DNA from 3 places in the Paenarthrobacter sp. NPDC091669 genome. Region 3 is predicted to be linked to each of the others. Evidence: riboswitches for the same ligand, from Rfam matches in the RefSeq annotation. Region 3 holds a riboswitch; each other region holds the start of a gene.
The links. A riboswitch is a leader RNA that binds a small molecule or an ion and turns the genes downstream of it on or off. The one in region 3 is predicted to bind S-adenosylmethionine.

Region 1 (10,040 bases), on a different contig from region 3:
ACGCCGGTATCCCGGCCATCATCGATACCTCCGGTCCCGGAATCATCGCCGCAGCCAAGGCGGGTGCGGACATCCTCAAGCCGAATCATCACGAGCTGGCCGAAGCGACCGGGGAATCCAGCCTTGAAGCAGCCGCCCTCGCCCTGATCGACATGGGCGCACGGACGGTACTCGTCAGTGCCGGTGCAGACGGCATGCTCGCCTTCGATCACGCCGCTCCCGGCGGCTACTGGAGCGCGCGCCTGCCTGAAGCGCTGAGCGGCAACCCCACCGGGGCGGGCGACGCCGGTGTGGCGGCTGCCGCCGTCGCACTCGCCGAAGGCATTACGGAACCGCGCGAAATACTCCGCCGGGCCACCGCGTGGTCCGCCGCTGCCGTGCTCATGCCGGCCGCCGGCGAAATTTCGCCGCGGTACCAGGAACTTCAAGACCAACTGATCGTGACATGGAAGGAGACCCGGTGACCCTGGTCAACACACGGGAACTCATGGACAAGGCCGCGGCCTCCGGCACAGGCCAAGGTGCGTTCAACATCATCCATATCGAAACAGCCGAGGGCCTGGTGGCCGGAGCCGAAGCGGCCGGTGTTCCGTTGATCCTGCAGATCTCCGAGAACTGCGCCAAGTACCACGGTGGGCTCGAACCGATCGCGTCAGCCGCCCTGGCGATCGCCCGCTCCGCCGCCGTCCCGGTGGCCCTGCACCTGGACCATGCGGAGTCCGAGGACCTCGCCCTGGCTGCGGTCGACCTTGGCTTCGGTTCGGTCATGTACGACGGCGCGCATCTGCCGTACGCGTGGAACGTCGAAGTCACCCAACGTGTCGCCGCCTACGCCCACCAGCGAGGCGTTTACGTGGAGGCCGAGCTCGGCAAAGTGGGAGGCAAGGACGGTGCCCATGCGCCGGGTGTCCGGACCGACCCCGCCGAGGCCCGGGCTTTCGTTGACGCCACCGGTGTGGATGCGCTCGCTGTGGCCGTTGGTTCCTCCCACGCCATGACCGAACGAAGCGCCGCACTGGACCTCCACCTGATCACCCGGCTGAAGACCGCTGTGGGAAAACCGTTGGTCCTTCACGGCTCCTCAGGCGTCACAGATGAGATGCTCGTAGCCGCTATCGGCGCGGGTATGACTAAAATCAACGTATCCACACATTTGAACGGGTTCTTTACCCGCGCCGTCCGTGAGTACCTCGATGCCAACCCTGAAGTGGTGGATTCCCGGAAGTACCTCAAGGCCGGCCGGGATGCCCTTGTGCTGGAGTCCGCACGTATGCTGACGCTGTTCGCCAAAGCGAAATAGCTCCGAACCCGCGAAAGGCTCGTCATGACGCGCACCGATCGGCTGACCGCCATCCTCGATCTCCTGGCCGAGTCCGGCCATGTGGAAGTCGAGGACATCGTGACGCGTCTGGGCGTGTCACCAGCCACGGCCCGTCGAGACCTGGACAGCCTCGCCAAGCAGAGGTTGCTCAGCCGGACCCGGGGTGGCGCCACCACAGGATCGGTGGCCTATGACCTCCCGGGCCGCTACAACCGTGACGACCACGCCCAGGCCAAGCAGGACATTGCCCAGGCTGCGTCCGCACTGATCCGGCCCGGAGCCGTGATTGGCCTCAGCGGCGGCACTACCAACACCGCCCTGGCGCAATTGCTCTCCACCCGTGAAGACCTCAACGCGCCCTCCAACAGGCCCACGTTGACGGTGGTGACCAACGCCATCAATATTGCCTCGCAACTGGCGGTCCGGCCCAACATCAAGATCATGGTTACTGGTGGCATCCTGAATCCGCGCTCCTACGAGCTCGTGGGTCCCTACACGGACGTCATCATGCAGAAAGTAGCGTTGGACATTGCCTTCATCGGCGTCAATGGCGTGGACCCGGACCTCGGTCCTACCATCACCGACGAGGGTGAGGCCATGGTCAACACCGTGATGGCACGGCGCGCCACGGAGTCCTACGTGGTGGCTGACTCCTCCAAAGTGGGCCGCCGCTCCTTTGCTGCCATGGCGGGTTACGACTTCAGGCACCTCATCACCGATGCCGGGATCAGTGCCGGGGACAAGGCCGCCTTCGAAGCCAAGGGCACGGAAGTCATCGTCGCTTCAGCCGGCTAGCCACCGGCAGGGTGGGTGCGCCGGCTAGAACCGCATTCTGGGTGCGTGCAGCACCGAATCATCAACATCCTTGGGCACCCACTGGCTGAACGGTGAATCGAGGGTGTACTGGCCGTCGTCGTTCCTGATCAGTGTGCGCAACTCGGCGTTGTCCGGGTTGTTGAGGGATTCGAAGTACTCAACCGTCCAATGGAACCAGCGCATGCAGAAAAGGCGCATGGTCAGTCCGTGTGTCACCAGGAGGGCGTTCGGCGCATACGTGGGCTTTTGCCAGTGGCGGTAGAGCGTCTCCATGAAGGACGACACGCGGTCATACACATCGGAACCGGATTCACCTTCGCGGAACCGGTAGAAAAAGTGGCCGTAGAGGTTGCGGAGCTCCTTTTGATCCTCGATTTCCCCGGCAATCTGGAAGTTGGCCCAGTCCTGTTCGCGAAGCCTGGGTTCCTCAATGACCCGTTCTATCAACGAGCCCAGGTTCAACGCCTCCAAGGTCTGGTACGCCCTCAAATACGGTGAAACGTAGACGCAGACCTGTTGCCCGTCGAGCTTCCGGCGAAGGTCTTCACCGGCAATGCGGGCTTGCTCCACACCGAGTTCGGTCAGTGGGATCCGGTAGTCCGGCACACGGTTGTAGATGGACGTGTCGGCGTTCGCGGCGGATTGGCCGTGCCGGATCATGAAAATTCTCGCTGGGGCACCCATCCCACCAAGCATAGGGTGGGTACATGTTCCTTGCTTCCCGCCGACGGCTGCGCGCCGAAGTACTTATTGTATTGGGCCTGTCCCTGGGCCAGTCGGCCGTATATTCCGTGGTGCAGCTTCTGGACAAGATGACGCGGGCTCCCTTGGCCGACGCCACCTCCACCTTGAACCGGTCCCAAAGCACCCGCGAATACTTTGACCTCACCTATCAACTGCTGGACATCATCTTCGCCCTGGTGCCTGTGGCCCTGGTGTTCTACTTCCTGTCTTCGCATATCCAGTCAAACCGCGACGGCGACAACGGCTCGGCGTTCGCCCGGCTCGGCTTCAACTTTGCCCGGCCGGGCAAGGACCTGCTCCACGGTGTGGGACTTGCTGCCGTGATCGGAATTCCGTCTCTGGGCCTCTACGCCGCCGGCCGGGCCCTCGGCATCACCACGGCGATTGTCCCCAGCGGCCTGGACGCCTACTGGTGGACCGTACCAGTGCTCATCCTCTCGGCCATGCGGCACGCGATCGTGGAAGAAGTGATCGTGGTGGGGTACCTCATGGACCGCTTCGGGAAGTTCGGTTGGAGCATGCCCGTGGCCATTGTGGTCAGCGCCGTCCTGCGGGGGAGTTACCACCTGTACCAGGGCTTCGGGCCGTTCATCGGCAACGTGGTCATGGGGTTGGTGTTCGCGTGGATCTATACCAAGACCAAGCGGGTCATGCCCTTGGTGATTGCCCACGCATTGCTGGACATCGTGGCGTTTGTGGGCTTCAGCCTGTTCGGCAAGGCGATGGGCCTGGGATAGGGCGCTTAAAAATATCCGGCCGCCATCAGTGGGTGACGTCATTGGCACCCGCTGATGGCGGCCGAAGTTCTTACCGGACAGGGATGACCGGTGCCGGGACGAGCCCGGTTGGATGGGGCGGTCAGATGGTGACGGCTCCGGAGGCGGTTTCGAAAGTTACTGACATGATTCCCGGAGTGCCGTGCGGTGCCATCCACTGGACAGCGACGTCCTCAAGCGGCTTTTCCACCGGTTCTCCGAGCCATTCTGTGACGCGTTCCGCCGAGCCCGCAATGGTGAGGCTGGACATCTTGACGTCGCTTTCGTAGATCCTGGACGGGTGCAGTGAGGGGTCGCCCTCCCACTTGAGCAGGTACGGGACCTGGGGGTCTGCGATCAAGCCCAGGATGCCGATCTGCTGCCACACCAGTTCGCGGCCGTCAGGGAACTTGCGGTTGCCCGGAACAGCGGAGCGGCCAAGGCGGTCCTCGAACGGTGCCAGGTCGTCAACAGCGACGCACCAGCCCATCCAGCCACCACCGGCGGCCGAGCGGGCACGAACTGCCTGGCCAAAAGGCGCTTTGTCGGAAGCGGGGTGGTCCAGGACCTCCACCACTTCCAGGTACTTGTTATCCGCAAGGGGAATGATCATGTTCCGGGTACCGAAGCGCGGGTGCACTCCGCCCCGGACAGCGTCCACTCCCAGTGCCGCGGAAATTCGTTCGGTAGTGGCCAGAAGGCCATCTCGTTCACAGGCGTAAGAGACGTGATCCATGCGCATGGCTTCATCTTGGCACTTTGTGATCGGGGTCTCAGCTAAGTCAAGCCTAACTAAGGTGGGATGTGTATAACCGGTGCCCGCAGGCGTCATGCAGGGACGCGAAAAGACCGAAAGATTCCACCGGCGTCACAAAGCTGTCTTAGGCTCCGGACACTTCCTAGACTGGCCCCAGCTCACACGCAGCACGTTTCCACAGAACCCATGCGCCACGAACAGGAGAACTCCATGTCCCAAGGATGGTCTTTCGAAACCCGCCAGATCCACGCAGGTCAGGAGCCCGACTCCGCGACGGGAGCACGGGCACTGCCGATCTACCAGACCACGTCCTTCGTGTTCCCCAGTGCCGAGAGCGCAGCCAACCGGTTTGCCCTGGCCGAGCTCGCACCCATCTACACCCGGATCGGCAACCCGACACAGGATGCCGTGGAGCAGCGGATCGCGAGCCTCGAGGGCGGCTTGGGCGCCCTTCTGCTGAGCTCAGGCCAGGCGGCGGAAACCTTCGCGATCCTCAACATCGCTGAGGCCGGCGACCACATCGTGGCGAGCCCCAGCCTGTACGGCGGTACCTACAACCTGTTGGCACATACCCTGAAGAAATTCGGCATCTCGGTGACCTTCGTGGAGGACCCGGACAACCTGGACCAGTGGCGTGACGCCGTCCAGCCGAATACCAAACTGTTCTTCGGCGAGGTTGTTTCCAATCCGCGCCAGGACGTACTGGACATTGAGGGCGTCGCCCGCGCCGCCCACGAAGCCGGCGTGCCGCTCATCGTCGACAACACACTGTCCACTCCCTACCTCATCCGTCCCATCGAGTGGGGCGCCGACATCGTGGTCCACTCCGCTACCAAGTACCTGGGTGGCCACGGTTCTGCCATCGCCGGCGTGATTGTGGACTCAGGCAACTTCGACTTCGGCAAGGACCCGGAGCGCTTCCCGGGCTTCAATACCCCCGACCCGAGCTACAACGGACTGGTGTACGCCCGCGATCTTGGCAAGGACGGTGCACTTGGCGCCAACCTCTCCTACGTGCTGAAGGCCCGGGTCCAGCTTCTTCGCGACCTCGGTTCCGCTGTGTCCCCGTTCAACGCCTTCCTGATCGCCCAGGGGCTGGAGACGTTGAGCCTGCGCGTCGAACGTCACGTAGCCAACGCCACCAAGGTGGCCGAATGGCTGGAAGCCCACGACGACGTCGAATCGGTCGCCTATGCGGGCCTGCCGTCCAGCCCGTGGTACCACCGTGGCCGGAAATACGGCCCCCAGGGCACCGGCGCCATTGTTGCCTTCAACATCAAGGGCGGCGTTGAGGCGGGCAAGCGCTTCGTGGACGGACTGGAACTGCACTCGCATGTTGCCAACATCGGCGATGTCCGCTCGCTGGTCATCCACCCGGCGTCCACTACGCACAGCCAGCTGACGGTGGAGCAGCAGCTGGTGGCCGGCGTGAACCCCGGCTTGGTGCGCTTGTCCGTGGGGATTGAGCACGTGGATGACATTATCGCGGACCTCGAAGCAGGCTTCCGGGCCGCCAAGGGAGCCTGAACCCGGCCCTGAAAGCTGAAGGCGGGACCGCGCCTGACGCCTTTCCCGGAATGCCGCCCGGGCCGATGATTATTCGCCGGGCGGCATTCCGGAGTGCTGATTCGTGAACGAAATGGCCCTGAACCGTCACACTGTTGTCACATTCTTCGCCAGAACCGCCCTGCATTTCCTAGACTCTTCGTATTAGGTCATGAGTGCCAGCGCATAGCCCCGGCTTGCTGGCCGGCAACCCTCCTCCGCGGTGGGGTGCCCCGGGTGAAGACCTGGCCTGTTCGCACGCAAGGCGACGGGCAAGCGCGAGGTTAAGGTGTCAAAGGAATGACCATTACTGCTACAGCACTTCCAAAATCCGGGGAAGAAGACGGAACCGTCAAGTACGCCGCCATTGGGCCGCTGGACCTTGAAGCGGGAGGATTCCTGCCCGACGTCGTCCTCGCGTATGAGACCTGGGGGCAGCTGAACGCCGATGCCTCCAATGCCGTGCTCATCCAGCATGCCCTCACGGGCAGCACGCACGTTGCCCGGGGAGCCACGGACGAAGAAGGGTGGTGGGAGCAGCTGGTAGGCCCCGGTGCCACCATCGACACCAACAGGTTCTTTGTCGTCTCCATCAACATTGTGGGCGGCTGCTACGGCAGCACCGGACCGTCCTCAGAGGCGCCGGACGGCCGTCCCTGGGGCTCCCGGTTCCCCCTGGTCACCCTGCGCGACAGCACCGAGGCCGAGGCGCGCCTGGCCGAAGCCCTGGGAATCGAGGCCTGGCATGCCGTGTTGGGCGGTTCGATGGGCGGCGCGCGCGCGTTGGAATGGGCAGCGACCTTCCCGGAGCGGGTGAAACGCTGCGCCGTGATATCCGTGGGTGCCTACAGCACGGCGGAGCAGATCGCCTTTGCGCAGGCCCAAACTTTGGCCATCCGCCAGGACCCGAACTTCAACAATGGCGACTACTACGGTGGCACCGCCCCTGAACACGGACTCGCGTTGGCCCGGCGCATCGCCCACATCACCTACCGCTCTGCGCTGGAATTGGATTTCCGCTTCGGCCGGGAAGCCCAGCACCAAGAGAAACCACTGGCCGCTGCGGTCCTGGGGGAGCGTGGCCGCTATCAGGTGGAGAGCTACCTGGACCATCAGGGAACAAAGCTCGTCCGACGATTTGACGCCAACAGCTACATCGCCATCACCGAGGCCCTGATGTCCCACGACGTCGCACGTGGCCGTGGATCGCTGGAGGCCGCATTGTCGCGTACCACTGCGGAGTTCTTCGTCGCGGCGGTTGACAGCGACAGATTGTATTTCCCGGCGCAATCACGGGAACTGGCGGAAGCCCTGCCGGGTGATGTTCCGGTTCACGTCATTGAAGCGCCGATCGGCCACGACGGGTTCCTGACGGAAATCGGCCAGCTCTCAGCGCAACTCCGCGGAGCCTTCTTCGCCTAGGTTGAGCGTCGGCTGCAAAGCGCCGGGTCGGCCGTCAGCCTAGCCGTTCATGATGTCGCCGCGCTGCTTCATGTAATCCTCCATGGCGATCTCCCCGTTGCTGAACTTCGCGTCCAGCTCGGCCAGCTTGCGGGCACGGAAGCCTTGCGGCTCCGAACCGTTGGTGGCCGGGAAGGGCGTGGGGGATGAAGGGTTCGACGGCGGCCCGGACTGCGGTGCGTCATCCACAGGGCGGATGACGGTGGGCCCGGATGGGTAGCCCGGGTAGCCCTGCGAGGGGTAGTTCTGCTGCCCCCGGTAATCCTGCTGAGGGTAGTCCTGCTGTGCCGGATAGCCGGGGCCGGGCAGGTTCTGTGGCGGGTAGCCGGGGCCGCGGAAGTTCTCGTTCTGGATCCGACGCGCGCGGGAACGGTTGTACATGCGGATCCCGAGCGGAATCAGCCACGAGCAGACGATGATCCAGAAGATCAGATTGTTCACAGTGCAGGCCTCCTAGGTCTTATCCCAGCTTAGACCGGTCGTACGGCGGGAACTCCGGGCGCCTTCAGTGAACCTTTCAGAGGAGCCTGGTCTCCATGCCCAGGAACCGCCCATATCGTTCCACTTCAGCGTCCAGGGCCATCTGTTCGGCAGGGCTTGCGGGCCGGTTCATGCGGACATCCAGTTGGCAGGCTCCGCCGGAAAATCCATGGCGCCACCATCCGGCCAACCTGCCATCCAACAGGACCACGTGTATGGGCCCGTTGTCCTCGGGGAAGTATGGGGCAGTCCCGCCCAGATAGTGCCGGGACTGCGAATAGCCCATGACGTATTCGTCGTAGCACTGGATGAGGTCGATGCGGGGGACTCCTGCGTCATGCGGACGCGACAGGCCCCCGGCATTGGTGAGCACGCCGACGTCTTCCGGGTTCAGGTAAAATTCCAGTCCGTCCAGGCTGACCGTAGCCAGAGCGCCGGGCGACAGTGTCCCGGCAACCTGGAGGCCCAGCTTTACGTCCTTCATGGTCAGCCCTGACCACACGGCGCAGTCCTTGATGGTGGCGGGCCCGCGGCTGCCGAAGTACCGGAGCGCCAACTTTCCGAGGGCCTCTTCACGGTCCTCCCCGGTCAATGGCGTGCGAACGAACCCCGGCACACGCTCCTCGAAAAGGGCATACGTCTGTTTCAGGGCGCCACCGGGAGAGCGGATGGGGGAGCCGCTCACCAGGATGCGGCTGATTTCGGCGTGCATGAGGTGGTAGATGAAACCCAGGCCTTTGCTGGGAAAGCCGGCCTGTCCCAAGACTTCGGCCAATTCCTCGCGGGTCTTATGGGCTCCATCTGCAACGGCTGCAGCAAGGATAAGGCCGCTTCGGCCGGCGGAGTCCTCATCGATCCCTGTTTGGCGGTACATGCCTTTGTTTCCCTGATGGAGGCGGTCCGCGGAGAGTCCCATCAGCCAGCCAAGATCGTCCCGGTGCACAAAGTGCCAGGTGGGCCGGAGGATGTGGGTTCGCAGGATGCTTCCCTCGGCGACGGCCTGTTCCACGTCCGGGGAAGTGGAAGCAGGTGTCCTTTGTGCAAGGGTCCACCGGGCATAGGGGAATTCTTGTGACTGGACGGCAAGGAGATTCCGGACCACTTCTCCGGGGCTTTCGGCGCAGGGAGGCCGCAGTTGCTGCCGCCGTAGCCGAATGCTGTGAATGGTCTCGGCGGTCACGCCTGGGCCGTCAGCCAGTGCCGTCATGTCAGCGCCGCGGCAGCAAGGTACCGCTGGGCCCGAAGACGGGACCCGGCGTCGGGCGCTTTGCGGTAATGCCGTCACCGGAGGACTGGTGCCGCAGTCGCCGGATGACCCACGGGACAAAGTACTCGCGTGCCCAGACGAGGTCGGAGGAGCGGGCCTCGCGCCACGTCCGCGGCGGCAGCGGCTTGGGCATCAGCGGCTCAAGGGTGTGGTGGACGTTGAGGGAGTCCAGGACCATCATGGCGATGGTGTGGTGGCCCAGCGGTGAGAAATGGAGGCGGTCCGCATCCCACATCTGAGGATCTGCCAACTGCCGCAAGGACCACATGTCCGCAATGACGGCGTCGTGCCGTGCGGCCACGGTCCTGAGGTTCTCGTTGTAAATGGCCACCTTGCCGCGGATCCGCCCCAGCACCGAAGCTGCGGTGTCCGGACCGTTGAACAGGACCACACTGGCGCCGCCCGAGCTCAGCTCTCCCACGGCGGCATCGAGTTTTTCGGCCAGGAGGTCGGGATCGCCGCCGGGCCGGATGAGGTCGTTGCCGCCGGCTGAGATCGACACGAGGTCAGGCTGCAGTTCCAAGCAGGGACCCACTTGTTCATCGATGATCTGCTGCAGCAACCTGCCACGGATGGCAAGGTTGGCGTACGCGAAGTCTTCCTGGCTCCGGCCCAGTTCCTCGGCCACGCGATCCGCCCAACCGCGGTGACCGCCGGGGTTCCGGGGCTCGGGGTCACCGATGCCTTCCGTGAAGGAGTCACCCAGTGCCACGTAACGGGTCCACGGGTGCTTCTGGACAGGATCGCCGGCTTTCAACAACTGATTGTTCTCACTCACGCTCATATCCTGCCCCCTTACCGCGAACCTACGCCACCGTAGGTTGTTACTTGTGGGTAACTGCAAGAATGGAACCATGACTGAAGCCCCCGCATTCCCCGCGCCCGTTGTCCTGT
Region 2 (10,040 bases), on a different contig from region 3:
AGCGCAGCCCTGGCCGCCGTCGTCGGGCATGCAGCGAAGGTGACGGTTCGCGGAACCTCCGCCGATGCGCACAAGGAGCCCGCGCCGATGCTGACCCGGGTCAGGAGGCCTTAGGCTTGGTCGGCTTCCGCTTCTTTCCACGCCATCAAGTAGGCGCCAGTGAGACCCTCCACCAGATAGAAGCAGAACGGCGGGATGTCCTTTTTCGCTACCAGAATGGCGCCGTAGACAGGCGCGCTGATGGCGGCGGTGACGCCGATCCAGCGTTGTGTGGGCAAGGAAAGAAGACTCCCGCCCAAGGCGGCCAATGCCACAACATGCAATCCGGAATAGGCCAGGAAAGGCGCGTTGGATCCCCGGCGGTAGGCAAAACCCTCAAGGTCTGAAGCCCGCCGGGCGAGACTGGAGACGAAGAACGGGGCGCCGGCGAGCAATGCGGCGGCGGCAGCGAAAGCCCACTTCTTCGCTTTTCCGCGTGGTGCATTGTGGCCAGAAACGCCGTCCGTGTCCGGAACGCCGTCCTGGCCCGGAACAGCACGGGCAAACGCGGCGAATCCCACCGGCACGGCGACCGTTCCCACGGCGGTCAGGTGTTGGCCCACGATCCAACCGCGCCGTCCGGAGGTCAGCATGCGCAGGCGTTCGGCATCGTCCGGTGTGATGTAGACGCGCGAGACCGGCGAGATTCCCACGAACCACACCACCGTGCCGGCAACGATGACCGCTCCGGCACGGCGATAGGGATGGTTCCCGCTCATGGCAGCAAGGTTAGACCTGTTTGAGGGCCTTCTCCAGATCCAGGATGAGGTCGTCCACGTCTTCCAGTCCTACAGACAAGCGGACCACGCCGTCGGTGAGCCCGATCGCAGCCCGGCCTTCCGGTCCCATGGCCCGGTGGGTAGTGGTTGCGGGGTGGGTGATGAGGGACTTGGAATCGCCCAGGTTGTTGGAGATGTCAATGACGCGGAGGCCATCGAGCAAGGCGAACGCAGCCTCTTTGGCCGAGCGTCCGGCCGAAGGAGACAGCTCGAACGTCAGCACGGTGCCGCCGGCCTTCATCTGCTTTGCGGCAAGCTCGTACTGTGGGTGGGACGTGAGCAGCGGGTACTTTACCCAGCTGATGGCGGGCTGCTGCTCGAGCCACTCCGCGATCTTCAAAGCGGATGCCGAGCTGTGGTTTACCCGCAGTCCGATGGTCTCCAATCCCTTGGTCAGCACCCAGGCATTGAACGCGGATAGAGAGGGGCCGGTGTGGCGCATGAGTTGCTTGACGGGACCATCGATGAACTCTTTGGTGCCCAGGATCGCGCCGCCGAGGACACGACCTTGGCCGTCAATGTGCTTGGTGCCGGAGTACACGATCACGTCCGCGCCCAGCTCACCGCAGCGCTGCAGCAGGGGAGTGGCGAAGACATTGTCCACCACGACGGTTGCCCCGGCGGCATGCGCCAGTTCGCTGACGGCGGCGATGTCGACGATCTCCTGCATGGGATTGGACGGCGACTCAAAGAACACGGCAGTGGTCGGTTCCGAGAGGGCTTCACGCCACTGATCCAGATCCGGGCCGTCAACGAACACGGTTTCCACGCCCCAGCGGGGCAGTATTTCGTTGAGGATCACGAAGCAGGAGCCGAACAGCGAGCGGGCGGCAACCACGCGGTCGCCTGCAGCCAGCAGGGCACCCAGGGCAGTGAAGACCGCGGACATGCCGGAGGCAGTCGCAAAGCACGCCTCAGTGCCTTCGAGCAGCCTCAGCCGCTCCTGGAATGTGGCGACGGACGGGTTGCCGTAGCGGGAGTAAACGAAGCGTTCGTCCTCGCCGGTGAAGGCACGTTCGGCAGCAGCGGCCGATTCGTAGACAAAGCCGGAGTTCAGGAAAACGGGCTCGGAAGTTTCCTGGAAGTTGGTGCGGTCAAGGCCACCACGAACGGCCTGGGTGTCAGGGCTCCAGCCGGCGGCGTCGGGATTGAAAGTCACTTACTCGGTCCCAAGATTCGTCGGCAGGCCACGGTTCTTCCAGCCGTTCACGGTGCGCTCACCGTAGCGGTCCGGTTCGCCTTCGAAGCCCTCAAGAACGTTGTACGCGGTGAAGCCGGCCTGCGTAGCGGCAATGGCGGCGGAGATGGAGCGCTGCCCGGAGCGGCAGATGAAGACGAGCTCCACGGCGTCGTCCTCGGGTGCCTGCTGCTGCAGGTCCTCGATGAAGCGGGAGTTCGGGATACCGCCGGCGAGGTTCCACTGGATGAACAGGGGATCGTTCTCGGTGGCTTTGGTGTCGGGGATGCCGATGTGGGCCCACTCGCCCTCGGTGCGCACATCCACCAGGATGGCGCCTTCTTCAAGCTTGGCCCACGCGTCCTGCGGGGTCAGGTCACCTGCGTAGCTCATGCGTGGCCCTCGAATGCTTCTTCATCGTCGTAGTTCTCAAGCTGGTCCACTGCGTTGGCGACGGCGGCATCAGCATTGGCGATCGCCGCGGGCAGCACAATTGCTTGGGCCACGATGACTTCCGTGCCGTTGAAGGTGGCTGCCGGGCTGCCATGGAGCACATAGCCTTCGGCGAGGGAGTTGTGGATACGCTCGCAGAAATCGCGGTTATCCGGGCCTGTAATCAGGCGGTAAGAGAGTTTTTCTTCAGTGGGTTCAGGCATTGCTGGTGCTCCTCAGTCACGCTTGCAGTTCGAGTTGTCGATACGCCGAGTAGTCACCTGAGGCACCCCGCCGGAGAGAGGGTTGCCGACCAGCAAGTCAGGGCTTTGCGCTGGTACTCATTACTCAAGAAAAACGTAACATCCACGGGCACCGGGCTGCACTTGCGGGTGGCTGCACCGTCGTCATGTTGCGTAATCGGCGGCTGATCCACTAACGGTCCTTGAGCGCCCGCACCGCCGCGCCGACAGTGGGGTAGAAGTGGTCCGGCGTAAACCGGGCCGCCGTGCCGAGGCGGATCAACTTGTCCTTCACAGGCCCTTTGAGCTCGGCAAACACCAGATCCACTCCTTTTCGGGCCAGCCATTCGTCCAGGGTTACCAGGTCATCCAAAGCTGTGGTGTCGATCCCGGTGATGGGCTCGGCGGCAAGGATGATGTGGGTGATGGGTTCCGCGGACTCATCCGGGGCCTCGTCGAGTTGATCCCTCACAAAGCTGGCCAGAACCTGTCCGTTGCCGAAGAACAGGGGAGCATCGAACCGGAGGAGCAAGAGCCCGGGGATGCGCTTGCCCTCCGGGTGGCGTTCAAGGTCGTGATACCCGGGAAGGCCTTCCTCGGAGCCGAGTTCGGTTCGATACGGGTCCCATGCCCTGCGGACAAAATCCAGGAGTGCCAAGGCGATGGCCACCACGATTCCCTGGAGCACACCCACCGTCAGGACGCCCAGGAACGCGGCCAGCATCACCACGGACTCGCTGCGGCTCAGCCGCATGAGCCGTCGGACGCCGGCGGGATCCGCGAGGGCAATGGCTGCGGCGATGACGACGGCGGCCAAGGTTGCCGACGGCAGGTACTCGGTTACGCCCGGAGCCAGCAGCATGAACGCCAGCACCAGCACGGAGCCCACCACACCTGTCATCTGCGATTTTGCGCCGGCATCCACGGCCACCGGTGTCCTGGAGGTACTCCCTGAGATGGGGAATCCGCCCAAGAGGCCTGTGGCAGCATTGGCTGCTCCCAGCGCTGCCATCTCCCTGTTTCCGGAGACCCTCTTCCCTTCCTTGGCTGCCAATGTTTGAGACAACACGCCAGTGTCAGCGAAAGCCATGAGCGCGATGCCTGCGGCGGCGGGGAGCAGCATCAGGGCGTCGGCCCAGCCAATACCTCCGAGTGCGGGCATGGGCAGGCCCTGCGGCAGGACGCCGGTGACTTTCACGTCGTCGTTGAGCCCTAAGACCGCGGTCGCCACGCACGAGCCAACCACTGCCAACAGAACGCCCGGTACCTTCCATTTCAGGAGCCGGGGGATCCAGATGAGAGCCAGCGACCCCACTCCCAACAACAGCGCGGTGATGTTGACCCCGCCGCCCAGTAACCCGGTGGTGACCTTCGCGAGCTTTTGCCAGATATCGCCGTCGGCCTCAATCCCTAAAAACGCCGGGAGTTGCGAAAGGGCCACCAGCAGTGCGATTCCGTTGAGGTACCCGAGCCGGATGGGTTTGGACAGCAGGCCGGTGATGGCACCGAGTTTCAGGGCGGAGCCGGCGATCATGATCACCCCGATCAACACAGCCAAAAGCCCGGCGAGTGCCACTGATCTCTCGCTGCTCCCCGCTGCAAGCGGCACAATAGCGGCAGCGATCATGGGGGCAAGGGATGAGTCGGGCCCCAAGACCAGAATGCGGGAAGGCCCCACCATGGCGTAGACCAACAACGGAACTACAGTGGCGTAGAGCCCGGTGACGGGAGGAAGGCCGGCCGCCTGTGCATAGGCCATCCCGGCCGGTACCAACAAGGCAAACAGGGCAGCACCCGCCACGGCATCGTGCCGCAACCATTCGAGCTTGTACCCCTTGAGCGCCCAGACGCCCGAAAGACGGTCCTTCACTGAAGTGCGGGTGGGTGAACTCATACAGCGATCATTCCCGACCCCTGCTGTTAGTGGAACTCGACATACGCCTTATGTGGAAAATGCGGACCGTCTCCAGCCGCGTTCAAATGTGACGCCCCGGGAGCATAATTGACCCAGTACGTCCCCCTGTAACTTCGCATGAAATCAGGTCGCGGTGAACGGACAGAGCAGTTCTACACTCAAGCCCATGCTGCATTTTGGATGGTTTGTGGGCCACGGATTCGGTGTCCAGGGCTGGGGGACGCCCGGTTACGGACTGGGCTACGACTGGAAAAAACCCGCCCTGTACCAGGACGCCGTCCGGGCGTTCGAACAATCCGGGTTGGACCTCTTCATCATCGAGGATTCCCTCACCGTGCCGGACACGTACGGCGGATCGGCGGAGGTGTCCCTGGCTCATGCCTCCTTTGCGCCCAAACACGATCCGCTGGCGCTGGTCCCGTATCTGCTTTCCGCCACCGAGCACCTGGGAATCGTGCCGACGGTCAGCGCCTCGTTCTACCCGCCCTTCACTGCCGCCCGGCTCCTCGCCACGTTGCAGCACTTCTCCGAGGGCCAGGTGGGCTGGAACGTGGTCACGTCCGGCAGCGACCTTGCCGCCCGGAATTACGGGATGGACCAGCAGATTGAACACGACCTTAGGTATGAGAAAGCGGAGGAATTCGTCGACGTCGTCAGGCGGCTCTGGCGGAGTTGGGAACCTGGCGCCGTGCTTGAGGACGTCTCCGCAGGGGTGTTTGCCGACCACACCAAGGTGCACCCGATCAACCACGACGGTGAGTTCTTCAAGGTCCGCGGTCCGCTGAACACGGCGCCGCTGCCGGAGGAACCCGTCCTGGTCCAGGCTGGCGCCTCTCCCCGGGGCAAGGCGTTCGCGGGTGGCCATGCCGATGTGGCCATCGCGTTGGCCCGTGGTGTTGACGGCATGAAGTCCTATCGTGACTCGATTCGCGCGGAGGCCGCCAAAGCCGGCAGGAACCCCGACGACGTCAAGGTACTTTTTGTCCTGAAGCCCACTGTGGTTGGTTCTCCTGCCGAAGCCGAGGAGTTGAGGGCGCGGCGTCGTGAGCTCACCCAGCGCGACATCGACAGCCAGCTCAACTCCATCTCCTACCTGTCGGTGATCGACTTCAAGCAGTTTGACCTGGACGCGCCTCTCCCGGAGCTGAGTACCAACAGCAACCAAGGGACGTTGGAACACTTCGCCAAGGCGGCGCCTCCCGGTTCCACTTTGCGTGAGATCCTGCAGGCCCGGAGCGGCGGGGCAGGGGATTCGATCATCGGTACGGTGGGCGAGATTGCCGACTACCTTGAGTCCACCGGCTCCGAGGTGGGCGGCGACGGGTTCCTCTTCTCCGGCTTCGTGGACCCTGTGACGGTGCACGGTGTGTTGGACAAGCTCACCCCTGAACTTCGGCGGCGAGGCTTGTTGAGGAAGAGCTACGGCAACGGCGGGTTCCGCCAGAATCTCCTGGACTTCTGATGGGGTCTTCCGAACCGCGGACTCTCGTGCTGGGAACGGCTCCGGTGCGTGCCGAGGACGTGGCATTGGCTGCCTCCAACCCGGCGTTTCACGTGGAACTCAACCAAGATGCGTTGTCTTTAATCGGTCGCTCCCGTGATGTGCTGGAGCGCACCGCCGCCTCCGGTCAGCGGGTTTACGGACTCAATACCTTGCTCGGATCCGGTCGGGACACCGATGTGGAGGAGAAGTCGCTCCTGACCTATCAGGTCCAGGTGGTCAGGTATCACAACAGCGGAGTGGGTTCGTACTTGGACCGCCCCGCTGCCCGAGCCGTGATCCTCGCCCGGCTTGTCGGCTTCAGCCGCGGCGGTTCCGGCGTGCGGCCCGAAACAGCAAACTTCTATGCCGGGCTCCTCAACCGGGGCGTCCTGCCCGCCATTCCGCGCGAAGGGTCGGTGGGCTCGTCGGACCTCACCCAGCTGGCCGCCGTCGCCGCCGTCGCCATCGGTGAGGGCGAGGCCTTCGATGCCGACGGCGCCTTGGTTCCGGGAGCCAAAGCGCTCGCCGATGCCGGCCTTCAACCCCTCGTCCTCGCGCCCGGCGAGGCGCTCGCCTTGGTGAGCGCCAATGCGTATTCCGTCGGCGCCGGAACCCTCGCCTTGCTGCGGTTGCAGCACCTGGCCAAGCTGGCCGACGTCGCGCTTTCCCTCTCGCTGGAATCCATTGCAAGGTACGACGGCGGCGGGAACCTCAGCCCGTTTTCGCCGGCCATCCAGGCGGCCAAGGCGGTTGACGGTCAAGGTGATTCGGCTGCAGCTGTGCGTCACCTGCTCAGCGGTGGCTGGATGGAGGATGTGCGTCCCGAGGTGTCGGTGCAGGATGCGTTGTCCTTCCGGGCCGCACCGCAGACGCACGGGGCGTTTCGATCCCTCGTGACGCAACTCGGTGTTGCGTTGGAGGTGGAACTGAATGGTCGCGGCGACAATCCCTTGGTGGATGTCGAATCCGGGCTCATGGTGTCCGGCGGAAACTTCCAGCCGATGCAACTGGCTCTTGCGTTCGAAGGTCTGAGGGTGGCGTTGGCGCACGTGGGGATTTCCAGCGAGCGGCGCATCGCCAAGCTGTATCCGCCGCAACGGGCCATCCGGGCCAGGCACTTGAAAGCAGCATCGACCCAAGTCTCCTCTGCGGGGTCTGGAACCGGGCCCGGATCGGAATCCAGCCCGGCCTCCGCGCTTGCCCAGGAGGAACTGCCGGGGCTGTTGTGGTACTCCGCGGCAGGGCTGTTGGCCGAGCTCAAGTTCCTGGCCGCCCCGGCCACCCTTGGCGCACCAACCTTGTCCGCCGACGTCGAGGACCACTCAACATTGGCCCCCCTGGCCCTCCAGCAACTCGAAAAGTCGGTGGAGGTCCTGGAAAAGCTGTTGACGATCGAGGCGGTGACGGCGTCCTATCTGCTGCTCGAAGCGGGAGCTGCGCAACCGCTCGGGAAGGGGACGGGCGTCGTCGTGGGTCGACTCGCCGATGTGCTGGCCGACAGGCCATCGGCGCCGGACCTTGTAGAACGGGCACGGACTGAACTGCGCGGCGCCGTGGATCAGGTTTTCCCGGAATCAGAAGACGGGGGTGGGTCGTGGTGAGTGCGGCGATTCGTCAGCATGGAGTTCACGCATCCGCCCGGCTGCCGGACGGGCTGGACGCCTCCATCCTGGACAAAGTGGGCAACACGCCACTGGTGAAGTTGGCGTCGCTGGGCCGTGGACTGGGCAGCGCCATCCACATCAAGCTTGAGTCCGAAAACCCCGGCGGCTCCATCAAAGACCGCACCGCCCTCAGCATGGTTCGGGCGGCCGAGCGGTCCGGGGAGCTGAAGCCGGGGGCCACCATCGTGGAGAGCACCTCGGGCAACACCGGGATCGGACTGGCGCTCATCGGCCACCTGACCGGACATCCCGTGGTGGTGGTGACTGGCGATACGATCTCCGAGGAGAAGCTCGCAGCGCTGCACAACTACGGCGCCCGCGTGATCCTGACCGATTGGAATGCGCCGTCGGAGTCGCCCGAGAACGCCCGGGCCGTGGCTGCGCGGATCACGGCCGAGACGCCTGGTGCGTGGCGGCCCATGCAGTTCGATAACCCCGCCAATCCCATGGCCCACTACGAAACCACCGGCCCGGAAATCTGGGATCAGGCCGGGGGCCTGATCACGCACTTCGTCGCGGGCATCGGAACGGGCGGGACCATCAGCGGGAACGGGCGGTTCCTGAAGGAACAGGTAGCTGCCCTGCGCCCGGGCGGACATCTGGAAGTTGTTGGCGCCGACCCCTACGGCTCTGCCTACAGCGGCGGCCATCCCGGCGAGATCCTGGTGGACGGCGTGGGAAACTCCTGGCCGGAACCCGAGTGGCCCAAGGCCTTCGACCGTTCCATCGTGGACCGCTTCCTCCGCATCCCCAACGACGAGGTTTACACCACCGTTCACCGGCTCCTCGAGGAGGAAGGGCTCGCGCTCGGTCCGTCCTCCGGGCTCGCTGTCGCCGCCGCCATCCGGGTGGCACGCGCCGCGCCTCACGGCTCGGTGGTGGTTGCCATAGCGCCCGACGCCGGAACGAACTATATGAGCAAGGCCTTCAACCCGGTGTGGCTGGCAGAGCACGGCATCCGGCTCGCCGCCGACGCACCTGCCGCCCGCGAGTAGAAACCCCTCTCACGTCCCGCGGGTTTGGGCCGGACCCTCGCTCACCCAAGGTGCCCGGCCCCTTTGCGTTAGGCTCCAACCATGCCTGAACAGGAAACAAAACCACGTCTTGCCGGCTATCTGGACAAGCAGCAACCGGATCTATATGCGACTCTGAGCCACTACTCCCAGCAGCTCGTAGACGAAGCTGACCGGCTGGGTATTCCGCGCCGGACCCTTGAACTCATCAACTATCGCTGCTCGCAAATCAATGGGTGCGCCTTCTGCCTGGACCTTCACCATCGTCGGGCCCTGAAGTACGGCGAAACGGAACAGCGTTTGTCATTGGTGGCTGTCTACAAGGAAGTGCAGCTCTTCGAGCCCGCGGAAGTGGTTGCGATGGAAATTGCAGAGCAGATCACCCGGATGAGCTCGTCGCGGCCCAGCCCTGAGCTCTTCGAACAGGCCCGGCAGCACTACACGGATGAACAGATCAGCGTGCTCTGCATGGCCGCCATCGGAATCAACGCCTTCAACCGCCTGTCCATTTTGAGCGAGCACCCGGTCCGCGCAGCCAAGAAGTAGGCCCGGAAAATACAGCCCGGTGAATAAGGGGCGTGCCTCCACCACCAACTTTGGAGGGCAAGGCCTGTTCAACACACCCCTTGCCCGGCGTGTCAGGGCTGCCTGGGTTCTAATGTGGGTGGCGGCGGTCCGGGCGGTGGGGCGTCCTGGCCCCCTTTGAGACTGAATCAGCCCCTGGTCAACCCGCAAAGGTTGTCCAGGGGCTGATCTGCGCTCACACCAGGTCAGGAAGCTACGGACCAGGAAGAGCTACGCGTCCACGGCCTTCTTGAGCGACCGTCGTCGGCCGTACTTGAAGTAGAAGACGGCGTAGCAGGCGCCCACGAACGGAACGCCGAACAACAGGGCTGCTACTTGGTTCGGGTCGAACGCGATGCCAATCAGGGACACCAAGCACAGAGCGAAGGCCAGGATCGGGACCAGCGGGAACAATGGCGCCTTGTACGGGAGCGTGCTGAGGTCACCGCCGTTCTTGATGAAGGTCCGCCGGTAAATGAAGTGCGATGCCACGATGGACATCCAGACACCCACGGTGGCGAAGCCGGCCACCGAGACGAGCACGAGGTAGACGGTGGCCGGTGCCACAACACTGCTGATCAACGACGCCAGGCCGCCAAGCATGCTCACGCAGAGCGCCACCATGGGGATGCCGCGCTTGGTGAGTTTCTTGAAGACCTGCGGTGCGTGGCCTTCGTCAGCCAAGGAGAAGAGCATGCGGGCGCAGGAGAAGAGGCCGCAGTTGCCTGCGGA
Region 3 (10,040 bases):
GGCAGACAAAGCAGTACGCAAGGCCGTTGACAACGCAGTTGGAGCATAAGGAAGCATGACGGGTACCACCGCCGCAAACACCGGATCAACCAAAGCCGCTCCGCTGCCTCTCTGGCCGGCGCCCTACGCCAAAGGGCCCGTGGACGCCACGGTGACGGTACCTGGTTCAAAGTCGCTGACCAACCGGTTCCTGGTGTTGGCGGCTTTGGCGGATGGTCCCTCACGGCTGCGGGCTCCGCTGCATTCCCGTGATTCCGCTTTGATGATCCAGGCTTTGCGGCAGTTGGGTGCCACGGTCACGGAGGTTCCTGGCGACGGCGACTACGGCCCTGACCTCGAGATCACCCCGATGGATCCGGCCGCCCCAAGTACCGGGACAGCCATTGACTGCGGCCTCGCCGGCACTGTCATGCGGTTCGTTCCTCCGCTGGCGGCCTTGCGCAAGGGAACTACCGTCTTCGACGGCGATCCGCACGCCCGCAACAGGCCCATGGGCACCATCATCGAGGCGTTGACCGCCCTCGGCGTCCCCGTGGCAGCCGAAGGCGGCAGGACGCCGTCGGCTCTTCCCTTCACGGTGAACGGCACCGGCGAAGTCCGTGGCGGCCACTTAGTGATCGATGCCAGCGCGTCGTCGCAGTTTGTGTCCGCCCTGCTGCTGGTCGGTGCCCGTTTCACCGATGGTCTCCACTTGGAGCACGTCGGCAAGCCCGTACCCAGCCTGGACCACATCACCATGACCGTGGAGGTCCTCCGCAGCGTGGGCGTCAACGTGGACGACTCCGTACCAAACCACTGGCGGGTCTCCCCTGGACCCATCCATGCCTTTGACCAGAGGATCGAGCAGGACCTTTCCAACGCTGGCCCTTTCCTGGCTGCGGCACTGGCAACGCAGGGCACTGTACGAGTCACCAATTGGCCGGCCGGCACCACTCAGGTTGGCGATATGTGGCGGACCATCCTGGCCACCATGGGAGCCAGCGTCACCGTGGAAAACGGGACCCTCACTGTGACCGGCGGACCGGTCATCAAGGGCGCCGACTTCGACGAAACCAGCGAACTCGCACCCACCGTTGCCGCCTTGTGTGCTCTGGCTGACGGCCCCTCGCGGCTGACGGGGATCGCCCATCTGCGAGGCCACGAAACAGACCGGCTCGCAGCACTCGTTGCCGAAATCAACTCCCTGGGCGGTGACGCCGAAGAGACCGCCGATGGCCTCGTCATCCGCCCCGCGGCACTGCACGCCGGTGTGGTCCACAGCTACGCCGACCACCGCATGGCCACTGCCGGCGCCATTCTGGGCCTCGCCGTGGAAGGCGTCGAGGTGGAAGACATCGCCACCACCTCCAAGACCATGCCGGAGTTCCCGGAAATGTGGGCCCGAATGGTGGGGACCATCTCCAGCACGGATGGGGTAAAAAACTGACCATGGGCCGTGATGCACGCTCCTGGGATGAATCCGACGTCCGGATCCGCCCCAACAAAAAAGGTTCCAGGCCGCGGACCAAGGACAGGCCCAGCCACGACGACGCCGTTATCGGCCGGATCATCACCGTTGACCGCGGACGGTACAGGGCGATTGTGGACGAGGATTCCGCGAACGCACGCGTCGTCATCGCAGCGCGGGCCCGCGAACTCCGGCGCAACCCGGTAGTACCCGGGGACTTCGTCGCTTTGGTGGGGGACGTCTCCGGCTCTCCGGACACCCTGGCACGGCTGGTCCGGGTGGAAGAACGACGAACCCTCCTGCGACGCAGCGCGGACGACACCGACCCCATCGAACGCGTGGTAGTGGCCAACGCCCATCAGTTGGTCATTGTTGTTGCAGCGGCCAACCCTGAACCACGCACCGGATTCATCGACCGCGCCTTGGTGGCAGCTTACGACGCCGGCATTGAGCCGTTGCTGCTCATCACCAAGGCGGACGTCAAGGATCCGGCGGAATTGCTTGCCAACTACCTCAGCCTGGATTTCCCCGTGATCATCAGCCGCACAGCGGACTCAGAAGCAGGCGGCATCGACGCCCGCTCCGATGATGGCCTGTCCGCACGGTTGGACCGGGACGCCGTAGCCCAGCTGCGCTCCCACCTCGGCGGCAAGGTCACTGTGATGCTCGGCCACTCGGGCGTGGGCAAGTCCACCATGGTCAATGCCCTGACAGGGGCGGAGAGGGCCACCGGCGGCGTTAACGCTGTGACAGGCCGTGGACGGCACACGTCCTCCTCCGCTTTGGCCCTGAAACTCGCCGATGCCCCGGCCGGCAGCTGGATCATCGATACCCCGGGCATCCGGTCCTTTGGCCTCGCCCATGTGGACCCGGACCGGATTCTGCACTCCTTCCCGGATCTTGAGCCCGGAACGGAAGCCTGTGAGCGGGGCTGCAAGCACGACGCCACGGCCATCAACTGCGGACTGGATCCGTGGGTGAACGACGGCCATGCAGGACCTTCAGGAGCAGCGCGGTTGGCCTCATTGCGCCGGTTGCTCGGTGCCGATCCCCGGTTGGAAGCAAAAGAGACCAAGGAACTGGGCACCGTCAACTGATCGTTGCGGCTTCACGTCCCCGCTGCAGCGAACGTTTCAGGATAGTTTGGTGGCATGACCCATCCCGTTTCCACCTACAACGATGACCTGCGCCTTGCCCACGTCCTCGCTGATTCTGTCGATGCCCAGACCATGGACCGCTTCAAAGCCCTGGACCTGAAGATCGAAACCAAGCCAGACCTCACACCTGTCACCGACGCCGACAAAGCAGCGGAGGAAGCCATCCGGGGTCAGCTCTCCCGGTCCCGCCCCCGGGATGCTGTCCTGGGCGAGGAGTTTGGCAGCAGCGGACACGGCTCACGCCGTTGGATCATTGATCCCATCGATGGGACCAAGAACTTCGTCCGGGGCGTACCGGTGTGGGCAACTTTGATTGCCTTGGTTGATGAGGGTGAACCCGTGGTGGGTGTCGTCAGTGCACCCGCCTTGGGAAAACGCTGGTGGGCTGCCAAGGACATGGGTGCCTACATGGGCCGGTCCCTTGCTGCGGCCACCCGTTTGAAGGTCTCCAACGTTTCCCGCTTGTCCGATGCCTCCTTGTCCTACTCGAGCCTGTCCGGGTGGAAGGAACGCGGGAACCTGGACGAGTTCCTGGGGCTCACCGAGGATGTGTGGCGCACCCGGGCCTACGGCGATTTCTGGTCATACTGCCTGGTGGCCGAGGGCGCAGTGGACATCGCGTGCGAGCCTGAGCTGAACCTGTACGACATGGCAGCCCTCGTCCCGATCGTCACGGAGGCCGGCGGCCGCTTCACTTCCCTGGAAGGCGACGACGGTCCGTTCGGCGGTAACGCGCTGGCAACCAACTCCATCCTTCACTCAGAAGTCCTCAAACGGCTCAACCCAGGCCTGGACGACCTGCTGTAGCGCAGGTCTGCCTCAGGGCCCAGAAGCTGCTTTTCAGCGAATATTCGACGGCGGACGCCTCCTTTTGGAGGCGTCCGCCGTTTTTTCTTCGCCAAACGGGCAATTTTCAACCCCGCGTAACAAAGCGCTTAACAAAGCGAAGTGACTTTGGAGGGGCCGCTGGAGGTGCCCTAACCTTTTTTACAGGTCACGAGTGCCAGCGCTAAACCCCGGTTTGCTGGCCGGCAACCCTCCATTCGCGGCGGGGTGCCCCGGGTGACGACCCGGCCGGTCCGGAACGGATGCGGCAAGCGCGGATCCCCCTATGGGGGTCCCTCTTGAGTGAGGTCCCATGAGCACAGTCACGTTCGACTCAAACATCATTCCGTCTTTCGCGGGTGAAGCGCCGTCACAGGCAGCTGAAGCAACACGGCCACTCGCCGCCGTCACGGGCGCTGAGCTGCAGGCACCGCTGATCCAGGGCGGCCACGTCCGCTATGCCAATCTGGACTACGGTGCATCGGCTCCGGCCCTGACCATCGTCTCGGCCTACCTCAACGAGGTCCTGCCTTACTACGCCAGCGTTCACCGCGGTGCGGGCTTTGCGTCCCAGATCAGCACGTCGGTCTACGAGAACTCGCGCAACATTGTCCGTGAGTTCGTCGGTGGGCGTCCTGACGATTCCGTGATTTTTACGCGAAACACCACAGACTCCCTGAATCTCCTGGCCGGTTGCCTTCCGCAGATCGACGGCCGTTTCTCCGGGGAAGTCCTGTATCTGGACATCGAACACCACGCCAACCTTCTTCCCTGGCAGGGTGTCCCGCACCGCAGTGTCGTGGCGGCCTCCACGTTGACCGCCACGGTGGACAAGCTTCGTGACGAATTGGCCCAAGGCGGGGTCAGCCTGCTCGCCGTCACCGGCGCCTCCAATGTGACAGGTGAAATCCTGCCGATCGCCGAACTCGCTGCACTCGCACACGAATACGGCGCCAGGATCGTTGTGGATGCCGCCCAGTTGGCACCCCACCGCCGGATCAACATCGCGGAGTCCGACGTTGACTACGTGGTGTTCTCCGGTCACAAGCTGTATGCCCCCTTCGGCTCAGGCGTTGTAGTGGGCCGCCCCGACTGGCTCGACGCCGGGACCCCCCACCTGGCTGGTGGCGGCGCAGTCCGTGAAGCCCGCCTGGACTCGGTGAGCTGGGCAACGGGCCCTGCCCGCCACGAAGGCGGGTCCCCCAATGTCCTGGGTGCCGCAACCCTCGCCCGCGCCACGCAGGTCCTCGCCGGGCTGGACCAGGACGCGTGGCACGCCCACGAAGCCGCCATCCGCACCTACTTGGTGGACGGCTTGGAGGCCATTGATGGCGTGACTGTGCACCAGATCTTCACTGACTCCGACGACACCATCGGTGTGGTCAACTTCTCCGTGGAAGGATTCGACGCCGGATTGGTGGCCGCCTATCTGGCCGCCGAGCACGGAGTTGGCCTCCGTGATGGACGCTTCTGCGCCCACCCACTGCTCAAGCGACTCGGACTTCCCTCCGGCTCCTTGCGTGCCAGCTTTGGCGTGGGCTCCCGGTTGGAGGACGCCACGAGGCTGCTCGCAGGCATCGAAGGGCTTAAGCGCAACGGGTTGGGTTGGGACTACGTGGTGGATGAGGGCCGCTGGGTGCCTGCCAACGACCACCGGACCTACCCGGAGTGGGCTCCCAATACACCCGGCACTGCAGGTGCTGCTCCCTGCACTGTTGACTAAGCGCTCTCTACCTCGGCTGCGGTAAATTCGTAGGGTATCTTTTGGCGACCCTGTGAAGGAGTTTTTGGTGGCATTGCCTTCTCCGGCCGCCTCCAGCGGACAGCCGGGCGTTCCCGGACCTGCCGGACCACGAGGTCCCAAGCTCCACGCCGACCGGCGGAATGAGTTCGGCCAGAGCTTTCAGGACGGTGGAGAGCACTACGATCGCGTTCGGCCGGGCTATCCCTTGGACTCCGTGGAGTGGCTTGTTCCCCAAGGGGCCACGGCTGCTGCGGATCTCGGAGCGGGGACTGGCAAGTTCACGGCCCTCCTCGTGGAGCGCGGACTGGACGTTGCCGCCGTCGACCCTTCCGCCGACATGCTGGAGCAACTGCGCAAGTCGCACCCGCACGTCATCGCGCTGCAGGGAACGGCTGAAGCAACTGGACTGACGGACTCAGCATTCGACGTCGTCAGTGTTGCCCAGGCCTGGCATTGGTGCGATCCACTGGCAGCGAGCACCGAGATAGCCCGCATCCTGCGGCCGCAAGGAACCTTGGGACTGGTCTGGAACCAGCTGGATACCGACGTGCCCTGGGTTCATCGGCTCTCGCGCATCATGCATGCCGGCGACGTCCACAAGCCAGGGTTCCGTCCACTGGTAGGCCCGGAATTTTCCGGTTTGGAAAGCCACTTCAACCGGTGGTCGGACGCCTTGACGCCCGAAGACATCATGGAGCTGACCAAGTCGCGGAGCTACTATCTCCGCGCCAACGACGCCACCAGGGCGAAGGTCATGGGCAACCTGGAGTGGTACCTCTACGAGCACCTGGGGCACGCACCGGGAGAGACCGTTCCGCTGCCCTACGTGACGCAGATGTGGCGGGCGGTCAAGATGCGCGCTGCACAGCCACGGTAGGCTTGGGGTGTGAAGACCAGTACGCCCTCCTCCTCGATTGAGGACTACGTCAAGGTCATCTACTCGTACACAGAGTGGCAAGACAAGCCGATAACGTCCTCCCAGCTTGCCCAGCGCCTGGGTGTGGCTAATTCCTCCGTGTCTGAAATGGTACGAAAGCTCAAGGACCAGGGACTGGTGGACCACCAGCCCTACAGCGCCATTCGCTTGACCCCGGCTGGTATGCGCCTTGCACTGGCCATGGTGCGCCGGCATCGTCTCATTGAGACCTATCTGGTGGAAGAACTCGGGTATAGCTGGGATGAGGTCCACGATGAAGCTGAGATGTTGGAACATGCGGTGTCAGACACCTTCATCGAGCGAATGTCCGACAAACTCGGCCACCCGGTCAGGGACCCGCACGGCGATCCGATTCCCTCGGCGGATGGCACAGTTGAACTGCCGCACGCCTACCGCATGATCGAACTGGACCAAGGCCACTCCGGCCGTATCACCAGGATCAGCGACGAGAACCCCGATCTCCTCAGGTATCTGGCAGCGGAAGAGATCACCCTCGACGCCCCGGTGGAAGTGGTTGGACGTAAACCGTTCGGCGGAGCACTGGTGGTGCGGATTGGAAGCGGCGCCACAGGCCGCGAGTTCGATCTCGCCGACGAAGTCACGTCCGCACTCTGGGTCCAGAGCGCTGAGACCCACGAAGGCTGCGTCCTTCCCGCCCGCTGACCCACCCCCGGCGGGAGCTCAGCCGGGCTGCACGGCCGGCCCGCCGTCGTCGGACGCTGCATCCGGTTGGCTGTCAGCGGCAATCGCCGCTCCCTTGGGCGGATTCCTTATCCCGACGGCGGAAGCTGCTGCCCCAGTCAGGAACAGTGCCGCTGTGACCAACAGGGCGTTGTACAAACCTTCGCGGCTGAAGACCGGTCCCACAATCAGCCCCGCGAAGGCAATGGTGATCAGGCCGGCGATCCGGGCAACGGCGTTGTTCACCGCTGAACCGATCCCCGCCTCCTCGGGCGGGACAGCACCAAGAATGGCGGCCGTCAGGGGTGCCACGAGAATTGCGAGTCCGAGTCCGAAGACAATCTGGCCCGGCAGCACCTGTGTCCAATAATTCAACGGCTCCTGGACCGACAACGACATCAGGAAGCCCACACCGCACAGCAGCGGGCCCAGGGTCATGAACCATCGGGGCCCGTACTTCCCTGCAAGGCCACCAAAATACGAGGCACACAACATGAGGATGACGGTGCCAGGCAGCAAGGCAATGCCCGCCATGGTGGCCGCCATGCCCCCAACTTGCTGAAGATAGATTCCCAAAACGAAGAACCCCAGGGAAATTCCACCGTAGATGGCCAGCGTTGCCAGGTTGCCCCACCCAAAGTTGCGGATCGCGAAGAGCCTGAGTGGCAGCATGGGCTCGGCAGTCCTGGCCTCATGGATCAGGAAAAGCACCATAGCTGCGATGCCGGCCACCAGGGGCAACCACACCTGCACACTCCCCCAGCCCATGCGGCCCTGTTCGATAAACGCGAACACGGGACCACCGAGGCCCACCATGGCCAGGACGGCTCCGGGGTAGTCGATGCGTTTGCTCTTGTCCCGCGCGGCATCGGAGGCCCGCAGGCCTGCCAATATGGGCCAAATGGCAACGGCGGGAATGACATTGATGAAGAAGATGACACGCCAGGAGAGCAGGTCCACAGCCATGCCGCCAATCAGCGGACCAACGATGGCCGCAGCGCTGGTCCAACCGGACCACTGGCCGATGGCTTTGGATTGGGCCGGACCGGAAAACGAGGTAATGATCATGGCCAGCGAACTTGGGACCAGGAGGGCCCCGGCAATACCCTGCAGTGCCCGCGACACCACCAGGACTTCGCCGGACCACGCCAGCCCGCACAAGACCGAGGTCACGGCGAAACCTGCCAGGCCCCATTCCAGGATTCGCGCCCTGCCGAAATGGTCAGACAACGAGCCCGCCACCAGGATCAACGCACCCAAGGTCAACAGGTACGCGTCCACTACCCATTGTTGGATGACCAGGCCGCCACCGAGCTCCCTCCCGATGGCAGGCAGTGCGAGATTAACCACAAAACCATCGAGGATGGCGATGAACGACGCCACGATGGCCACCACCAGCACGCGTTTCTGGAGCGGAGTACGCGGCAGAAGCGCGGCAGCGTCAGTCATGAGCACAGCCTACGCCTGTGAAGTCCCGTATCGTTGAGTGGTGATCAGCAGACGTGATGCCGCATTGGCCCTTGATATTTCGATGGAAATGGCCCAGCGCCACGGTATTCCGTCCAGGCTTTCCGAAGCCGAACTCCGCGACATGCAGGACAATCCCCCGGCTTGGTTGGTGCAGTCACGCGCCAACCGTACCGGCAAGCGCCCCGTCTGGGTGCATCTGACCTGTGCTGTGTGCGGCTATTCCGAAGCCATTCGGCCCAAAAAGTGGTGGCCGGACTTTTCCTTCGTCTACTGCGGAACCCACCGGAACAGTGACCTTCCCAAACTCTTCCTCGGGGAAGTACGCAGCGAATACGAGGGGGTTGGCAGCCGCTTCGTGGGCGTCGTCGATGTTCCGGAGAGCAAGGCCTAGCCGTCGTTCACGGCTGAACCATCTCCGAGGGCACCGCAAGAATCTGTACTGGTTTCCCTTCCCTCAGCACGGTCAAAGGGAAGGGTCGGCCAATGGCTTCTTCGAACAATAACTTCTGCAGGCTCTCGGCACTGGACACCGCCCGCCCCTGCGCGCGGAGCACGATGTCCCCCGGCTGAAGCCCGGACAGCTCCGCTGGCGACCGGGGAATCACCTCTACCACCCTCAGGCCTTCCTTCTGCCCCGTCCGTACAACGGCACTGGCGTCAAGCGGTATTGGCGTGCTCACCAAGCCCAAGTACGCTCGATGCACCCGGCCATCCCTCAGCAGGGACGCGATAATGCGCTGGGTTGTGGGGTTGATGGGAACAGCCAATCCCAGGCCGAGCCCCGCTACCGCGGTGTTGATGCCCACAATGCGTCCGCGGGTATCGGCCAACGCACCGCCGGAATTTCCGGGATTCAGCGCAGCGTCCGTTTGGATGACATCCTCGATCACCCGCCGGTGTTCGCCCGCCCTGACGGGAATGGACCTGCCCAACCCACTGACTACGCCCGCAGTCACCGAACCGGCCAGTCCCAGCGGGTTCCCCACGGCGATCACCAATTGCCCCACTTTCAGGGTTTCGGCATTGCCCAGCACTGCCGGGGGCGGCGTGGACTTCACGCCACGGACCACAGCGAGGTCGGATAGAGGATCTGCGCCCACCAACTCCACGTCCGTCTGCCTGCCATCGGCGAACACAGCCCGCCCGGACCGGATGCCTGCCACTACGTGGGCGTTCGTCAGCATGTATCCATCACCGGTGAAGACCACGGCTGAGCCACTGCCGCTGCGGATCCGACCCCTTCGGTCGGTGCTGGTCATCTCGATGGCGGCAACGTGCGGTGTCACAGATTCCGCAACCCGGACCACGGTCTTCGAGTACGCGTCCAAGGCATGCTCGTCGTCGTCAGGGTCCAGCAGTTCGAAGTCCGGCTCAGTGCTCATCACGTGCCTCCTGCCACCGCTCCGCCGTGATTCGGCGCTTATCCACTTCAACCGTTAATCCTTGGCTGGTAGTCCTGCGGACAGTACGCCGTGGGTGAACGTGGAGGTCGCCTGCCGTTCCGCGTCCGGGCATGGGAAAGCCCTCGGATCACAGGGATCCGAGGGCTTTCCGGTGGGTGGAGATGGGGGGAATTGAACCCCCGTCCGATGTCGTTTTGTCAGGGCTTCTCCGGGCGCAGTTCGCGTCGGATTTTCTCGGCCCCAGCCATCCTGCGAACAGGTGGCTGATCCGGGCCCAGTCATCTTAGAGTCCCGTTTACCTCAATGACGAAGGCAAACAGCAGTGGCTATCTAAATGACGCCAGGAACCGGGGCGATAGCAACCCCGGGCTGACGG

Region 1: linked by a shared signal. The riboswitch ahead of ACIQLI_RS19455 (homoserine O-acetyltransferase) and the one ahead of ACIQLI_RS10480 (aminotransferase class V-fold PLP-dependent enzyme) in region 3 are both predicted to bind S-adenosylmethionine.
Region 2: linked by a shared signal. The riboswitch ahead of ACIQLI_RS15070 (DUF1737 domain-containing protein) and the one ahead of ACIQLI_RS10480 (aminotransferase class V-fold PLP-dependent enzyme) in region 3 are both predicted to bind S-adenosylmethionine.

What each region holds. Positions count from the first base shown of each region.
Region 1 is NZ_JBIVTK010000013.1:77,787-87,826, forward strand. It holds gene ACIQLI_RS19420 (hexose kinase) at 1-464, shown strand, start outside; gene ACIQLI_RS19425 (ketose-bisphosphate aldolase) at 446-1,300, shown strand; gene ACIQLI_RS19430 (DeoR/GlpR family DNA-binding transcription regulator) at 1,325-2,116, shown strand; gene ACIQLI_RS19435 (histidine phosphatase family protein) at 2,141-2,821, opposite strand; gene ACIQLI_RS19440 (CPBP family intramembrane glutamic endopeptidase) at 2,845-3,618, shown strand; gene ACIQLI_RS19445 (VOC family protein) at 3,740-4,378, opposite strand; gene ACIQLI_RS19450 (bifunctional o-acetylhomoserine/o-acetylserine sulfhydrylase) at 4,580-5,920, shown strand; SAM riboswitch class IV at 6,107-6,223, shown strand; gene ACIQLI_RS19455 (homoserine O-acetyltransferase) at 6,239-7,360, shown strand; gene ACIQLI_RS19460 (hypothetical protein) at 7,400-7,840, opposite strand; gene ACIQLI_RS19465 (winged helix DNA-binding domain-containing protein) at 7,917-9,086, opposite strand; gene ACIQLI_RS19470 (SGNH/GDSL hydrolase family protein) at 9,088-9,930, opposite strand; gene ACIQLI_RS19475 (alpha/beta hydrolase) at 10,001-10,040, shown strand, end outside.
Region 2 is NZ_JBIVTK010000008.1:160,311-170,350, reverse strand. It holds gene ACIQLI_RS15090 (glutamate--cysteine ligase) at 1-114, shown strand, start outside; gene ACIQLI_RS15085 (hypothetical protein) at 111-758, opposite strand; gene ACIQLI_RS15080 (O-succinylhomoserine sulfhydrylase) at 769-1,977, opposite strand; gene ACIQLI_RS15075 (rhodanese-like domain-containing protein) at 1,978-2,388, opposite strand; gene ACIQLI_RS15070 (DUF1737 domain-containing protein) at 2,385-2,651, opposite strand; SAM riboswitch class IV at 2,665-2,776, opposite strand; gene ACIQLI_RS15065 (SulP family inorganic anion transporter) at 2,863-4,563, opposite strand; gene ACIQLI_RS15060 (NtaA/DmoA family FMN-dependent monooxygenase) at 4,718-6,046, shown strand; gene ACIQLI_RS15055 (aromatic amino acid ammonia-lyase) at 6,046-7,668, shown strand; gene ACIQLI_RS15050 (PLP-dependent cysteine synthase family protein) at 7,662-8,726, shown strand; gene ACIQLI_RS15045 (carboxymuconolactone decarboxylase family protein) at 8,808-9,290, shown strand; gene ACIQLI_RS15040 (amino acid permease) at 9,540-10,040, opposite strand, start outside.
Region 3 is NZ_JBIVTK010000005.1:164,448-174,487, reverse strand. It holds gene ACIQLI_RS10500 (DoxX family membrane protein) at 1-49, shown strand, start outside; gene aroA (3-phosphoshikimate 1-carboxyvinyltransferase) at 56-1,426, shown strand; gene ACIQLI_RS10490 (ribosome small subunit-dependent GTPase A) at 1,429-2,544, shown strand; gene hisN (histidinol-phosphatase) at 2,599-3,411, shown strand; SAM riboswitch class IV at 3,597-3,710, shown strand; gene ACIQLI_RS10480 (aminotransferase class V-fold PLP-dependent enzyme) at 3,743-5,152, shown strand; gene ACIQLI_RS10475 (class I SAM-dependent methyltransferase) at 5,226-6,050, shown strand; gene ACIQLI_RS10470 (metal-dependent transcriptional regulator) at 6,060-6,773, shown strand; gene ACIQLI_RS10465 (MFS transporter) at 6,792-8,240, opposite strand; gene ACIQLI_RS10460 (hypothetical protein) at 8,323-8,652, shown strand; gene ACIQLI_RS10455 (S1C family serine protease) at 8,660-9,643, opposite strand; RNA gene ssrA (transfer-messenger RNA) at 9,818-10,040, opposite strand, start outside.